DNA from 3 places in the Sporacetigenium mesophilum DSM 16796 genome. Region 2 is predicted to be linked to each of the others. Evidence: riboswitches for the same ligand, from Rfam matches in the RefSeq annotation. Region 2 holds a riboswitch; each other region holds the start of a gene.
What was found. A riboswitch is a leader RNA that binds a small molecule or an ion and turns the genes downstream of it on or off. The one in region 2 is predicted to bind cobalamin.

Region 1 (5,923 bases), on a different contig from region 2:
GAGGATGCTATAATGATGGCCAAGGATCATCGTATAGAGGGTGTAAATGTAGGTAAGGCTAGAAATGGAAGAGAGTATTTAAGAAGCAATCCAAATGAAGACAAAAGCGATAATCTAGATAATATTCCAACATTTGAATAGTTATCCTAAAATACCACATTTACTCAATGTGGTATTTTTTTATTATTGAAAAATATATAAAATTAAACTACTATTAATGATAGATAATATTCATAAAAAATATACTAAGCATCTTAGCATAACATAAAACGGGAGGATACCATGTTTAGCTCAAACTATAAGATAACAGAAGATGAAGTTTGGAAAGGTAGAGTAGATAGTGAAAGTAATTTTGATGCATTTAGATGGCATCAATGGGTTAAAAATATCGACTTAAGAGAAAAGTTAATCCCATACGATGGTAAACTAGGCTTTGCATTTATAGGATTTTGCTGTGATGAAGGGGTTATGAGAAATCAAGGTAGAGTAGGAGCTGCTAATGGCCCTTTAAGTATTAGAAGGGAATTAGTTAATCTGCCTTGCTGGTTTTCAAAAGATGTTAAACTTTTTGATGCAGGAAATATATTCTGTGAAGATTGCACCTTAGAAGAAGCTCAAGAATTACTTTCAAAAGCTATAGAAAAGATTTTAAGTTTAAATCTTTTTCCAATTGTTTTAGGTGGGGGCCATGAAGTTGCCTTTGGACATTATAACGGATTATTAAATCATTTGTTAAAAACTAATGAAAAGCCTAATATAGGAATAATAAATTTTGATGCCCATTTTGATTTAAGACCATATCCAAATGGTGGAACATCAGGAACAATGTTTAGACAAATAGCAGATATATGCAAATATAAAGATATAGATTATTCTTATCTTTGCGTTGGAATACAAAAACGTGGGAATACAGTTGAGTTATTCAAAACAGCAGACAAGCTGGGAGTTAAATATATATGGGCAAAGGATATTGCAGATAGCGGACATTGGAATGTAATAGATAAAATAGATGATTTTATGAAATCAAAAGAGCATATTTATATGACAATATGTACTGATGTATTTTCATCAGCTTTTGCACCTGGTGTAAGTGCACCACAACCATTAGGCCTAGACCCAGAAAGAGTGCTAAAACTTATTAAATATATATTAAAATCTAATAAAACAATAAGTTTTGATATAGCAGAAGTATCACCGAGATTTGACCAAGACAATACTACTGCAAATTTAGCTTCGACGTTAATTTTTTCTGTAGTTAATACAATAGCTAAAATTCATAGTCTAGATATCTAATAAATAAAAAAGGTCCTAGATACAAATTGTATTCTAGGACCTTTTTTATTACAAGGAAATTATAATTTCCAACTGATAAACTTGAGCAACAAACCTGCTTTTCAGGCCGCTAAGACATGAGCGTAGCGATTTTTATAAGGATTTAAAACCTGATGAAACTGGAATTATATGAGGTTTTCCATTTAAGGGGTTTTTAATCATTATTACATCCATATTATATATTTTCTTAATATTAGTCTGTGATAAAACTACTTCAGGTTCACCAACTGAAGCTATTTTTCCTTTATCAACTAATATTAAACAATCGCTATATTGGGAAGCTATATTTAAATCGTGAAGTACAGTAATAACAGTTATATTACATTTTTTATTTAGAGATTTAATAGTATCCATTATTTCTATTTGATGGTGTATATCTAATTGTGATATAGGCTCATCTAAAAGTATAATATTACTTTCTTGAGCTAATGCCCTAGCAATAATAATTCTTTGTCTTTCTCCACCACTTAAATTTTTTATATTTTTATCTTTTAAATGCCAAGTATTAGTTAATTTCATTGATCTTTCAACAATTTCAATATCTTTTTTACTTTCATTTTCAAATCTTCTAAGATATGGAACTCTTCCCATTAATACAACATCTATAGCAGGAAAGTCAAAGTCAACACTAGTATCTTGGGGCACATAAGCAAGCTCTTTGGCAAGGTCTTTGTACTTATGTTTGACAATATCTTTGTCTTCAATATAAACAGTGTTTTTATTTGGTTCAAGTGTTCTTGAAATATTTTTTAAAAGCGTAGTTTTTCCTGAACCATTAGGTCCTAAAATACTATAAAACATACCTTTTTTTATATCTAATGAAATATCACTTAATATATTTTTATTATCTATACTATAATTTAAATTTTTTATTATAATTGAATTATTTTTTGCCATCTAAAACACCTTCTTTTTGTTTTTATAAAGAAGATAAATAAAATAAGGAGCTCCGAAAAGTGAAGTAATAGCACCTACTGGCATTTCAGTTGGAGACAATAATGTTCTTGCAAGGGTGTCTGAAATAATCATAAAACATCCACCTGCTAATGCTGAAAAAGGAATTAATACTCTATTATCAGAGCCTGTTAGTATTTTTACCGAATGAGGAATTATAAGACCTACAAATCCAATAACACCACTAACAGATACTGAAGAAGCTACTAATAAAGAAGATATAAGTAACATAATCTTTTTTAGTTTTTCAACATCAATTCCTAAGTTTTTGGCTGAGTCGTCTCCTAATAAAACGATATTTATATCTCTTGAAAAAAACATAACAAAAATAGATAGAGGTATTGTAATAAATAATAGAAAAATAACCTGAGACCAACTAGCAGCTGAAAGACTACCCATAGTCCAAAAAATTATTTTATCAATTTCATTTCTATTAAAGATCATTAATATTGATATTAAAGATGACAAGAAAAAACTAACAGCAACACCTGCTAAAAGTAAATTTATTGTAGATGCCTTATTCCCAACCCTTGCTATGTTATAAACTGAAACTGTTGTTATTATAGCTCCAATAAAAGCTGCTAAAGCTACACCGCTGATTCCTAAAAGCATTGTCTGAATGCCAAATACTATGGAAACAGCGGCACCAAGTGCAGAACCAGAGGATACACCTAGAACATATGGATCAGCCATTGGATTTTTAAATATCCCTTGGTATACAGCGCCAACCAATGAAAGATTTATACCAACAAGGGCTGCCAAAATTATCCTTGGTAATCTGATTTTTAATATAATAACACTAGAGGATAGTTTTATATCATCTATATTAACAAATTCATTAATAATAGGGATTTTAGAGGCAATAATTCTAAAAGAATCAGTAACTGAAACATCAGCAGAACCTAAAGTTATAGAAATTATAATTAAAAGCATTAAAATTCCTATACCTATAGCAAATAAACCTGTATAGTATTTTTTCTTGTCATTAAAATTCATTATAATTCCTTCTTTCAACTATTTTACTTAAATAATTCTGGGTGAATAACCTTTGCAAGTTCTTCAAGACCTTCAGCAAGTCTTGGTCCTTGTCTGTCTAGTTTACTATTATCTACTTCAAATACTTTTCCTTCTTTAACAGCTCTTAGATCTTTATATCCATTTGTTTGAACAAATTCTGATTTTAATTTTGCTGGGTTTATTGGACATATTATTATATCAGGGTCGTTTTCAACAACACTTTCAAGACTATATTTCCAACCAGTAACGTCTTTTGCAATATTTAAACCACCAGATTTATCAATAGCTGCTGATATAAAAGTTTCGCCTGTCGCAGTATAATCTCCATACTGACCATAACTTACAACATAATAAATTTTTGGATTAGTTTTTGCATCTTTAACCTTAGTTTCTACTTCGGCAATTTTGTCCTTCATTCCTTTAATTACTTTAGTTGCATCTTCATTTTTATCTATAATTTGACCAACCTTCTTTATTGAAGTATAGGCGCCATCAAAGTCTTCTTGTTCAATTATTACAATAACATTTATACCTAATTGTGCTATTTTATCTATAATTTCTCTTTTAGTAAGTGAAGATGCTAAAACAACATCTGGTTTTAATTCAACTATTTTTTCTATATTTGGCTCTGTAATATCCCCAATTGATTCAACATTTTTTACATCAGTAGGATAGTCACAATAATCAGTTCTACCAACCAATCTATCTAATGAATCAAGTGCTGCAACTGTTTCTGTCATATTTGGAGATAATGATACTATTCTTTCAGGTTTTTTGTCTAAGGTAACCTTTCTGTCATATGCATCTGTAAATTCTAGTGGATATGTAGTGTTTGTAGTATTTTCAGTTTTTTCAGTATTAGTAGTAGTACTAGTACAGCCTGTTAATAATGATGAAACCATAAAAATACTTAAAAATAATAGTGCGACTTTCTTTGAAAAACTTTTCATTTCAAATTCCCCCTAATAAAATATTTTTTCTTCCCCCGTATATTGTAAAAAGGCAATAAAAAAAAGACTTGCTCGAAGTCTTAATTTGAATGTACCTAAAAAGGCATGTACATCCATCTCTCCCTCCGAAAGATTTAGTAGTGTATTAGGCAGGTCTCCTGGCTAACGGGTCATCCTTAACTCTCCTTCCCGAAAAAATCAGTGGATAATGAGTTTCGTCACCGTATACAGTAGCGGGGGCTGCAGCGGATTCTAACCGCTTTCCCTTTTAATTCCTTAAAGGAACACCTAACACAATATATTATATTGTACACATTTATTTTAGCTCAGTGATATATTAGTGTCAATGGAATATGGAAATATTTTGAAAATAATAAACATATTTTATTTATATAGAATAGTCATAGTACATGTCTGCATAACATTATATATTAATATATATTTATTATTATTAAATGGGGGAAGTACTATGAGATGTTTGCCGGGAATATTATTAGTTGTATTTAGTTTAATAGCATTAATTGTAGCCAATAGTCCATTTGGATATATTCATAATTATTTTTTTAATGAGATAAAAATATTTAATGACTTTAATGTTCATATGATTGTTAATGATTTTTTAATGGCAATATTTTTTTTAGGAGCGTCTTTAGAAATAAAAAAAGAAGTATTATATGGTAACTTATCAAGTTTTAAAAAAGCATCATTTCCTATAATAGCTGCTATTGGAGGGGTATTAGTACCAGCAATAATATTTATTATATTTAACAATAATACCATTTATATTGAAGGGGTAGGAATACCCATAGCAACTGACATAGCATTTGCTATAGGTATATTTATGATGTTAGAAAATAGATTAAATCATAGATTGAAAATATTTTTATTATCATTAGCAGTTGTAGATGATTTGATATCAATAATGGTTATAGGTGTTTTGTATCCGTCTAACATAGATATTAAGTATGTTTTAATTGCAGCTTTAACAACAGTTATTATATATATTATGAATAAAGTATTTAAAATAAAAAAGACATATATATATATGATTTTAGGATTATTTCTTTGGTATTTTGTACATAAAAGTGGAATACATTCAACTATTAGTGGAGTATTGTTAGGATTAGTTATGCCACTTAATCGCAACTTGGAACATAATATATCAAACTTATCAAGCTTTTTTATATTGCCATTATTTGCTTTATCGAATACAGCAATAAAATTAAACACAAATATCAACTTTGTTGAAGGCAGTACTTTAATTCAAGGAATTATTTTTGGATTAGTTATAGGAAAACCATTAGGTATAATGTTATTTACTTACATAGCGACAAAACTTCATATAACACAAAAACCTAAAAATGCGAGTTGGCTATCAATATTCAACGTAGCTGTACTTGCAAGTATAGGATTTACAATGTCTATTTTTGTATCTGAAATAGCTTTTAGTAATTCAAGTGAAATTACGGATATTGCTAAAATATCAATATTAATTTCCTTAGTTATATCAATAGGTTTATCCTATATAATTACAATTGTTGTAGATTCACTAAAAAGATCGCTTAGACTGAGTTATATAACAAAAAGGTGGTAAATGAAAAATAAGTCGAATTTTATAAAAATATATAATTGACAGTATCATTTTGTGATGTTATTATAAATTTAACAAA
Region 2 (5,923 bases):
AACATCATTTAACTTTGCTGCTCTTTCATATTCAGAAAACGTTGGATTTATTATACCTAAAGGACCTTCAATAGATTTCATAAGAAGATATATTATTTCACTTGCACCATTTCCGGCGATAATAAAGTTAACGTCTACGTTTAGATATTCTGATATACTATTTTTTAATTGTATATAGTTTATGTCAGGATACTTAGTAGAATTTTTTAGAGCTTCTAAAGTATACTTTTTGATATCTTTTGGAAGATATGGATTGATATTAGAACTAAAATCCACTATATCCTTTTCTTTTTTATTATATTTTATAGACATATCCACTATATTTGCTCCATGACCTAAATCTATCATCGTATCCCCCTAACCAAAAATGTAATAAATTAAACTAAATATTATTAAAGCTATGAAAGAGCTTGAATACATTATTTTATTTGTTCTAATTATATCTTCTTCATCTATTTCTCTAATTTTATCTCCTATTGTTGGTTTATAAACACTTTCTCCAAAATAAGTATTTGTTCCACCAAGTTGTATTCCGAGAGTACCTGCTATAGCTCCTTCTGGGTAAGCGCAATTAGGGCTTTTATGATTTTTTCTATCTCTTATTGCAATTTTTATACAGTTTTTATAGTCATATCCTAAAAATATACTAGCTATAGACATAAAAAATATAGTTATTCTTGCTGGTATAAAATTTGCTATATCATCTATTTTTGCAGATGCAAATCCTATTTCAGCATATTTTTCATTTTTATACCCAACCATAGAATCTAGTGTATTAATAGCCTTATAAGCCATAGCAAGTGGTGCTCCTCCTATAAATGCATAAAACATAGGAGATATTATACCATCTACAGTATTTTCTGCTACTGTTTCAACAACAGCCCTTATTATTTCTAATTTACTTAAATTTTTTGTATCTCTTCCTACAATGTAAGATAATTGAATCCTTGATTTTTCTAAATCATTTTCTTTTAATACTTTATATATTTTTATAGCTTCGTCTTTTAAACATTTAGTTGAAAGTGTTGTATATATTAAAATTGAATTTACTATTGTTAGTAAATATATATTAATACTACTTACCTTTACTATTAAATATGTAATTATATACGTAGTTCCAACTGTTATAATCCAAAGAAAAAATCCACCAATTTTTAAATTCTTCTTATTTTTAGCTAACATTCTTATATTTTGCTCTAAAAACTTAATTAAATTTCCAATAAATCTAACTGGATGAGGGAATGAATATGGATCTCCGAATATTAAATCTAATATATACCCTATGAATATACTTATTAAAACCATATCACTTTATCCCTTTTTCCAAAAAATTTATCATAGTATTTAAATTGCTATAAAAATGAGTATGTAAATATGTTGCTAGTGTATGCCCCTTAATATAGCCTCCCATCCAATTATGCGAAACTATTCCTTCTCTTTCCTTTTTCATTAAATAAACGCATTTTTCATCACTTATAAACTCTGAATGATGAAATTCATGACCCTTTATCTTATCTCCTTTTTGTGACAAAATAGTGTCTTCCAAAGCTTCTCCAACACAATATCCAAATCTTTTTAGAGATTTAGTCATTACACTTTTCCCATTAAATATCCCTACCATATCGAATTCACTATTATCTTGATCTACTAGCTTTTCTCCTAAATACATTAGTCCTCCACATTCTGCGTATATAGGTATATTTTTGTTATAAGCATCTTTTATAGATTTTCTCATGTTGATATTCCCTTGTAACTCTTTAGCAAATATCTCTGGAAAACCGCCTCCTATGTATACACAGTTACAATTAGGTAGTTCTTTGTCATATAAGGGACTAAATTTAATAATATTAACTCCCATATCTTCTAGTAAATCTATATTATCTTGATAATAAAAATTAAAAGCTTTATCATATGCTAATGCTAAAGTTAAATCATTAAACTTTGGAATATTTAATTTGAAATTACTATATATAGGTTGAGATTCAGATATTTCTATTAACCTATCTATATTTATATGCTTTTCTATTAAATCTGCAAGTTTATCAAATTTTCCATTTAACTCATCCATTTCTATACTAGGTACAAGACCTAAATGTCTAGATGGCAGAGAAAAATCCTTATTCTTAGGTAAGTATCCTAGAACTTCTATGTCGCAATACTTTTCAACGGATTCTTTTATTATTATAAAGTGGCTTTCAGATGAAATATTATTAACTATTACTCCCCTAATATCTACGTCTTTATCTAATTCTTTATATCCTAGTACCATTGCAGCACTAGATGTTGCCATTGCTTTTCCATCTATTACTAGAATTACAGGACATTTTAGAATTTTTGATGTATATGAGCTAGTACATGAGTTTATATCTACTCCGTATCCGTCATAAAGTCCCATAACTCCTTCCACAATGGATATATCAACATCAATAGAATTTTTATTAAACAGATACTTTATAACTTCATCTTCTAACATATAATTATCTAAATTTCTAGATTCTTTATTTGTTACAAATGTATGATATGAGGTATCTATATAATCAGGACCAACTTTATATGGCTGAACATTTAAGCCTCTATTTTTTAAAGCCTTCATTATACCTATAGATATAGTAGTTTTTCCTACTCCACTATTAGTTCCACCTATTAATATCTTTTTCATACCTTACCCCCTAGGAGTTAATTATTTCATATATTTTATCTATATCAGTATGAGCTCTAACTATATTTGCTAATTTGTCATATTCTATATCTTTAAATTCCTTAAAAGAGGAGACATTACTTTCTACTCTCTCAAGTCCTTTTTTATCTCTTATGTTATTCAGTAAAGCCCTAGTAAAACTTATGTTGTCAAATATTCCATGTATATAAGTTCCAACTACATTTCCATCTTCATTTATTGCTCCTTCTAAAATACTTACATTTTCTTCTAGTCTCATAGTTATAGTATTTAGGTAGCTACATTCATCTGATTTTGTACTTCTTCCCATGTGTATTTCATATCCTTCTATCTTAATTCCATTTAATCCATTTAGATACCCGTTCATATCTTCTTCTATAATAGCTTCTACTTGGGCGGTTATCTTTTCTCCTTCAAATGTAGTTTCTATATCTAATAGTCCTATTCCATTTATTTCTTTAACTCCACATTCTATTCCCTGTGGGTCATATAGCTTTTTACCTAACATTTGATATCCGCCACATACTCCAAATACTAACTTTCCCTTTTTATGTAATTCTATTATTTGTTTTTCTAGTCCACTTTCTTTTATATATATAAGGTCTTCTATAGTGTTTTTGCTTCCAGGAATTATAAGAATATCTGGATCTCCTATAGATTCTCCTCTCATAACGTATCTTAGGTTAACGTCTTCCTGAGTTTCAAATACATTCATATCAGTAAAGTTTGATACATGAGGTAAGTACAAAACCTCTATATCAATAGCCTTATCTCCCTTTTCTTGTTTCATTCTAAATCGATCTGCCAAACTATCTTCGTCTTCTATATTTAAAATACTATAAGGTATAACTCCTAAAACAGGTACTTTTATTATATCTTCTAGCATTTTTAATCCAGGCTCTAAAATTTTTATATCTCCTCTAAATTTATTTATAATTACTCCCTTAACTCTTTTTCTTTCTTCTTCAGTTAAAAGCATCATTGTCCCAGCTAAAGATGCAAAAACTCCACCTTTATCAATATCTCCAATAAGTACTACTGGTGAGTCTGATATTTCAGCCATTCCCATATTAACTATATCATTTTCTCTAAGGTTTATCTCAGCTGGACTTCCAGCACCTTCTATAACAACAATATCGTAACTAGAGCTTATATCTTTATATATATCTTTTATCATATCTTTTAACTCTGGTGCAAAATCATGGTATTCTGCTGCACCCATGTTTTTATATACTTTACCATTTATTATTACTTGAGATTTTTTATTTGTTGTAGGTTTTAGAAGTATTGGATTCATATTTACATGTGGTTCAAGACATGCTGCTTCTGCTTGAAATACTTGAGCCCTACCCATTTCCAATCCTTCTTTTGTTATATAAGAATTTAGAGCCATATTTTGTGATTTAAAAGGTATAACACTTTTTCCATCTTGCTTTAATATCCTACAAAATGCCGCAGTTAATAGACTTTTACCTACTCCAGAACCTGTACCTTGAAACATTATTGATTTACCCATGGAATTTCCCCCTTTATATATAAAAAATTCGCTTCACTCATGTCGCCAACGACCTTGAAAATCAGGTCCGTTGCTCAAGTTTAGTAGTTGGATAATATAAATTATCTATAGACCAGATAATTTATATTATACTTGTAATTAAACAAATCCTAACCTTTATTGGTTAGGATTTGTTTATAGAATATAAATTACTTATTATTATAGACTATAGCGCCACCCTTCACCCCGAAGGTTTACTACTCATGAATTAGGCAGGTCTCCTGGCTTAGCTTCAATCTACTTCCTTACCTTCCCATGATGCAAATCATAGTGGCTTAAATAAGGTTTCGTCTGCTTTACAGTAGCGGGGGCTGCAGAGGAATTTAACCTCTTTCCCTATTAATCTATATAAGAACCTATTTCAGATTTATTAAGTTTTTAACAATTACATTCTAACATACAAAATTGCAATATTCAATATAATAGTAAATTTATACAATTTATGTATATAATTTTTATATAATTAATATTCTTAATTCCTCTTAACTAAAAAGGCTTAAATCTCCTTCCTTATAGTAAGATAGGGGAGATCTAAGCCTTTTCACAGTAATTAATCTATTTCTTTAGTAACTTTCCTATAAAAGTTAAATTTTTCATTTTTTCAATCTCTTCTAAATAATTATTTTTTATTGCAGCTATTAAAACGGTACCTGGACCCGCTGATTTATATAAATCTACAGTAATATCTTTATTAACTTCTAAATTTAAATTATTGTTTATTGCTAATTGCTCGCATTCATACATTATTCCCTTCGAACCAACAGGTACTATTTCCAAAACCCCTTCTATATTTAATAAAATATTAAGATCTTCATAACTAGCAATTTCTTTATCATTATCTAATTTTATCTCATTTCCTACCTTTGGAATTCCTATACTGATTAATTTACAATCACAATTTACATTATTTACTTTCAATTTTTCATTTTCTGCTATACCTATTACTGTTATACCTACTGCAGTTGAATTTGTAATCATATTTTCTTCCGTGCTTCCTGTAAGTGTAACATTATCTATCTTTAAAAGTTTCAGTTCTTCTTTTATCCCTTTTATTATTTCTTCTCCTGTAGGATTCATTTCATTGCAAACTGCATTTGTAATACTTACTACATCTGCACCACTACAAAGAACTTCAAATAAAGCAACTTTAGCAGTATATTTCCCTACTTGAAGTGGAGGGCATTTAAATGAATCTCCACTTTTTAACCCTATTCCACCACAACTGTCACAAGCTATTACCATTGTCTTTTCATTGTCTATAGAGACTAATGTTAGGTCCCTGACTCTATTTATATTCATATAAACTACCTACCTTTGTTTAAACTCCGCCAATGATCTCTTTGGTATGGCGCTGTATATACCTATAGCTACTATTATGTTGGCTAAAGCTGCTAGAGACAATATAGGAATTATAGCATAAGCTAACCCAGGTACATTTATAACTTTAATTAAAAAGTATACTGTAACAGGACCATTTATTATAACTCCCAATAAAGTTGGTACTATCCATGATAAGAATTTATTTTTATCTTTTAAAATTCTATAAGATACTCCAAAGATATAAATTGTTATTGCCATAAAAATACCTATTATTAAATGTATAGGTATTGTCATAGGAAACCCACTTGTGAGCGCTGTCAATAAGTGCCCTAATAATCCAACTATAGCTCCATAAACAGGTCCTAACATAA
Region 3 (5,923 bases), on a different contig from region 2:
TAAGAGAGTATGAATATACTATTCAAAAAGTATTAAACGGTGAAGTTTCTTTCAACGATAAACTGATTAAGTTACAAGAAAAAATGGATAGTATGAATTTATGGGATTTAGAAAGTGAAGCTAAAACTGTATTGACTAAGCTTGATATAAATAACTTTGACGAACAAGTAAAGTTTTTATCAGGAGGGCAGAGAAAGAGAATAGCCCTAGCCTCAGCTCTAATAACTCCATGTGAACTTCTTATATTAGATGAGCCTACAAACCACATGGATAGTGATTCTATTTCTTGGCTAGAAGAGTACCTAAACAAAAGAAAAGGTTCACTTTTGATGATTACTCATGATAGATACTTCTTAGATGTAGTAACTAATAGAATAATAGAAATAGACAAGGGAAATCTATATTCATACGATGGAAACTACAGTGAGTTCATAGAAAAAAAGCTTGAAAGAGAATCACTAGAGGAAGCTACCCAAAGAAAAAGAGAAAGTATGTACAAAAAAGAATTAGCGTGGATAAGAAGAGGGGCAAAGGCAAGAACTACAAAACAAAAAGCTAGAAAAGAAAGATTTGAAACTTTAAAAGATGAAATGGTAGATATAAAAGATGAAAATCTTGAATTATCTGTTGTTGGATCTAGACTAGGCAACAAGATAATAGAGCTAAATCATATAAGTAAGTCATTTGACGACAACACTCTTATAAAAGACTTTACTTATACTTTATTAAAAGAAGATAGAATAGGTATTGTAGGTCCTAATGGCGCTGGTAAATCTACTCTTATGAAAATTATAAGTGGAGAGTTTATTCCTGATAGTGGAGAACTAGAAATAGGAGAAACAGTAAAAGTAGGATTCTTCTCACAAGAAAACTTTCATATGGATGAAAATATGAGAGTAATTGAATATGTTAAGGAAGTAGGAGAGTATCTACCTTTAGCAAATGGAGAAAAAATCACAGCATCTAAAATGCTCGAGAGGTTTTTATTTACTTCAGATACACAATATAGTCCAATTGGGAAGTTGTCAGGTGGAGAAAGAAGAAGGCTATATCTACTAAGGGTATTAATGGGGGCACCTAATGTATTATTACTAGATGAACCTACCAATGACTTAGATACTACAACACTTACAATATTAGAGGATTTCTTAGATAATTTTAATGGTCCTGTAATAACTGTATCCCATGATAGATATTTCTTAGATAGAATGTGTAATAAGATATTTTCTTATAGAGGAAATGGAGAAATAAAAAGATACAGTGGAAATTACAGCGATTATCTACTTAAATTAGAAAGTGAAAAACCAGTTCAAGAGGAAACTAAAAATAAAAAAATTGAAGAAAAAAAGATAGAAACTAAGGTAAATACTAATAAAACTAAACTAAAATTCACTTATAATGAACAAAAAGAATTTGATGAAATAGATGAGATAATAGAAAATCTCGAAAATAAAATATCGAATTTAGAAAAGGAAATAGAAAAGAATTCTATGGATTTTGTAAAACTTCAAGATTTGTTAAATGAAAAAGAAAAGACAGAAGAATTACTAAATGAAAAATACGATAGATGGACCTATTTAAATGATCTATCAGAAAAAATAGAAGCACAAAAAAATAAGTAAACTAAAGGGTCGTAGTAAAAATCTACGATCCTTTTTGTTATTGATTAAAGTATACATGGTTATTTTTACTAATTTATAAGTATTATTTGCAGAAATTGTTTATAAATTCTATATTATATATTAAAATAGAATTAGGGGTTTTAATCTCAATATATGTTTTGAAATGTCGAATATGGAATATACATATCGTCTAGTAAACTGTATGTATTTTGTGGAGGATTTTATAGATGGAAAGTAGTATGGATATTATTGCATTAATATTAATAGAATTAGTAATAGCATATTTTATATTTAGAAAAAGGATGTTTAGAATGCTTAGTATAAAAAGGCTTCTAAACAAAAATGAATTATATTGTGTATATCAACCTATAGTAGATTTAAAAACAGGAACTACTTATGGTTACGAAAGTTTATCAAGAACAAAAAATACTAAATATAAAAACATTAAAGAAGTAATAGATGATGTTTATAAATTTAAATACGTACAAAAATTTATTTTATTAGCAGTTCAAAATTCAGTAAATTCTTTTGAAAAATTTGAAGTAAAAGATAAAAATCTATTTATAAATATAGATCCTGTGTTTTTAAAACAAAATACAGATGAAGTATTTGATTTGTTACAAAAGATAGAACCTGACATTAGAAAAAATATAGTTTTGGAATTGACGGAAAACGTTCCTATTGACGATATGAAAAAACTATATAATTCTTTTGAACAAATAAGACACTTTGGTGTAAAGCTTGCAATAGATGATTATGGTTCAGGATATTCAAATAATAATTTGCTTATATCTGTACCTTCCCACTATATTAAGATAGACATGAATTTTATAAGAGATATAGACAAAAGTAGCAATAAAAAAGAACTTGTAAGAACAGTGGTTGAATTTAGTAAGTTCATAGGGGCAAAAATCATATGTGAAGGTATAGAAACTAAGGAAGAGTTAGATGTTTTGATAAACCTTGGTGCAGACTATGGTCAGGGATATTATTTAGGAAGACCAAGAGAAGTACTTGCTTAATAAATAAAGTTATGTTGAAATTGTAAGTTATATTTGGTATAATTTATATAAGAAATATTCGAAAATTAAATATAAAATATATAGGTTAATTATTTTTATTAAAAGGAAATCAGGTGAAATTCCTGAACGGTCCCGCCGCTGTAAGAGAGGAGCTTTGCACATATGTCACTGGAGTAATCTGGGAAGACGTGTAAAAGCTATGATACTTGAGTCAGAAGACCTGCCTATATTATTAACACTTTACTCTGCGGAAGATACAGAGTGTGTTAGGTCTTGCCTTTAATTAGACATTAAGCTTAGCCCATTAACTCTCGCAGTTAATGGGCTATTTTATATTCAAGCGAAATTTTTATACAAGGAGGAATTTTGTTGGAAAATGACGGAAAATTCGGAAATGTTCATATTATTACACCTATAGTTTTATTTTTAACTATAATGATAATGGTTTTTTCAAATGATAATCCAGCTATACTTATTTCAGTATATACTTTGTTAATTTCTTTATTTATATCTACAAAAAACACTAAGAAGTTAAAAATGGGAATTCTATATTTTATACCTTTTGTAATTGTTATTACAATAATAAATGTTTTCTTTGTAAGCCAAGGAAAAACAATATTATTTTACATAATGAGTAGAAAAATTACTTTAGAATCTATTATATATTCAATAACAATGGCCTTTAAGTTATTGTCAGTAACATATATTTTTATGGCATTTGACTTTATGATAGATTCAGACAGGGCTGTTTCTTATTTTTCAACTAAAATGCCAAAGTCAACTCTTATGCTTATGATAGGATTCAAACTTGTTCCAGATCTTAAAAAAAGGTTTAATAGTTTGAAAGATGTATATACAGTAAGAGGAGTAAATTTTGATAAAAAAGGTTCTAAGGAAAAATCAAAAAGTTATGTACCTGTTTTTTCAATTTTATTAGACAACTCCTTAGAAAGTTCCTTTGAGATAAGTGAAGCCGCATATGTAAGGGGATTTTTAAGTAGCAACAGGAGTATATACGAAAGACAAAGATTTAATAAATTTGATTTTTTAATTATATTTTCATCAATAGTTCTTTTAATAACTTATTGTATAGGAATGTATTTTAAAATGGTAAGTTTTGATGTATATGATGGAATTTATTTAACAAATATATTTAATTATGCAACTGCATCAATATTTGCGATTGTAGTGTTTATAACAACTTCAATGATATTATATGGGGAGGATGATTAGTGTGGCTTATATAGAAATTAAAGATTTAAGTTACAAGTATCCTTTAGAAGATAAACTAACTTTAGACAATATAAATCTTAAGCTAAATAAAGGGAATATATTGTTAGTTACGGGAAAATCAGGCTCAGGGAAATCAACTTTAGCAAAGGCTATAGTTGGAACTGTTCCTAGTTTTTATGGTGGAAGTATTAAAGGATATGTAAATATAGAAGGTGAAGATATAAATAAAATGTCTCATAGTCAAAGAGCTAAAGAAATAACTATGGTTTTTCAACATCCAGAAAGACAACTTATGATGAACAAGGTACATAGAGAAATGGCCTTTGGGTTAGAGAATATAGGTGTGGATGAGAGTGTTATAAAAAGAAGAGTATGGGAAGCTATGCAATTTGCAGACATACTACATTTAGCAAATAGAAACATAAACACATTGTCTGGTGGAGAAAAACAAAAAGTTGCAATTGCATCGGCTATAGCGTACATGCCAAAGTGTATAGTCTTAGATGAACCAACGTCACAACTGGATCCCCCATCTGCAGAATCTATAGTTAATTTAGTAAGAAAAATAAATACAGAACTTGGAATGTCTATAGTTTTAATAGAACAAAGAGTAAATAAATGGTTTGATGTTGCAGACAAAATTGGATATATGGAAAATAATAAGCTTACAGTTTTTGAAAATATAAATGAATTTTTTAGTAAATGTTCTAATAATATGATTGGATTTATGCCAGATTATTTAAGATTTTTCAAAAAGAATAATATAGGATACCTTCCAAAAGACTTTAAAGATGCTAGAAATTATTTAGAAGGCGAATTTAATAATAAGGATGAATTTAATAAATGTCAATTTGCATTTACAAAAGATAAAAATGATAAAAACTCAACTATCAGTATAAAAAAGTTAAATACATTTTATGATAGTCTTCAGGTTTTAGATAATGTAAATATTGATATATTAGAAGGTGAATTTGTTTCTATTATGGGGGCAAACGGTTCAGGAAAAAGTACATTATTAAAAAGTATTATGGGACTTAAGGAATACAAAGGAAGTATAAAAATAAATTCCAAAGAAGTCAAAAAAACAAATAGAAAAGAGCTATCAAGGTTAGTTGGATATGTTTCTCAAGATCCAAGTGAGTACATTTCAAAAGACAGTGTTTATGAGGAACTTAAGTTTACACTAGATAACTTTAACTCATTTGATGAAGAAATTATAAATAATACTTTAAAAGATTTAGATATTTACCATCTTAAAGATAAAAATCCAAGAGATTTAAGTGGTGGGGAAAAACAAAGGTTGGCTATAGCCTCAATATTGGTTATGAAGCCTAAGATACTACTTCTAGATGAGCCTACAAGGGGTCTAGACTTAGAAGTAAAAAACAAACTAGGTAAAGTACTTAAAAATCTCAATGACCAAGGTACAACTATTTTGATGATAACCCATGATGTTGAATTTTCATCTAATTATTGCAACAGATTTATACTTATGTTTAATAGGGAAATAGTTGCAGATGGAAGTAGAGACGAGGTTTTAAGTGATGGAATTTATTATAACACAACAATAAATAAGCTATTTAAGAATATTGACAACTCTATATTTACTGAAGAAGAAGCTTTGGATTTTATTAGTTGTAATTATATGAATTCTGTAGTTTAAAGGTGGTTATTATGAAAAAATTATATATTGTTTTAACAGCAGTAGTGATTGTAATTTTAATGGTACTTACATTAAATCAAAATATACAAAGTGGATTTTCATTGATATTTACATTAGGTGTATTTGCAATATTGTTTTTAAGTTATTTTTACTTCGAGAAGAGTTCACTAGGAACAAAAGAAATAGGTATAATAGCTACTTTAAGTGCATTTTCAGCTGTTTCAAGAGTTATATTTGCCCTAATTCCAAATGTTCAACCAGTTACTTTCTTGGTTGCATTATCTGGGTATGTGTTTGGTCCTTATCAAGGTTTTTTAATTGGAAGTTCAGCTGCATTTTTATCAAATATATTTTTGGGGCAAGGTCCATGGACTCCTTGGCAG

Region 1: it holds a riboswitch for cobalamin, as region 2 does, so the genes downstream of both, BS62_RS01850 (ABC transporter substrate-binding protein) here and BS62_RS13740 (cobyric acid synthase) in region 2, are expected to answer to the same signal.
Region 3: it holds a riboswitch for cobalamin, as region 2 does, so the genes downstream of both, BS62_RS04235 (energy-coupling factor transporter transmembrane component T) here and BS62_RS13740 (cobyric acid synthase) in region 2, are expected to answer to the same signal.

The regions. Positions count from the first base shown of each region.
Region 1 is NZ_JCANUR010000001.1:370,385-376,307, forward strand. It holds gene BS62_RS01830 (DUF3892 domain-containing protein) at 1-141, shown strand, start outside; gene hutG (formimidoylglutamase) at 283-1,293, shown strand; gene BS62_RS01840 (ABC transporter ATP-binding protein) at 1,426-2,229, opposite strand; gene BS62_RS01845 (FecCD family ABC transporter permease) at 2,230-3,282, opposite strand; gene BS62_RS01850 (ABC transporter substrate-binding protein) at 3,306-4,253, opposite strand; cobalamin riboswitch at 4,385-4,560, opposite strand; gene nhaA (Na+/H+ antiporter NhaA) at 4,723-5,847, shown strand.
Region 2 is NZ_JCANUR010000023.1:3,957-9,879, reverse strand. It holds gene BS62_RS13755 (pyridoxal phosphate-dependent aminotransferase) at 1-348, opposite strand, end outside; gene cbiB (adenosylcobinamide-phosphate synthase CbiB) at 358-1,305, opposite strand; gene BS62_RS13745 (cobyrinic acid a,c-diamide synthase CobB) at 1,307-2,659, opposite strand; gene BS62_RS13740 (cobyric acid synthase) at 2,670-4,193, opposite strand; cobalamin riboswitch at 4,427-4,607, opposite strand; gene BS62_RS13735 (AIR synthase related protein) at 4,788-5,531, opposite strand; gene BS62_RS13730 (ECF transporter S component) at 5,541-5,923, opposite strand, start outside.
Region 3 is NZ_JCANUR010000003.1:12,543-18,465, reverse strand. It holds gene BS62_RS04245 (ABC-F family ATP-binding cassette domain-containing protein) at 1-1,622, shown strand, start outside; gene BS62_RS04240 (EAL domain-containing protein) at 1,850-2,644, shown strand; cobalamin riboswitch at 2,710-2,886, shown strand; gene BS62_RS04235 (energy-coupling factor transporter transmembrane component T) at 3,014-3,877, shown strand; gene BS62_RS04230 (ABC transporter ATP-binding protein) at 3,879-5,540, shown strand; gene BS62_RS04225 (ECF transporter S component) at 5,552-5,923, shown strand, end outside.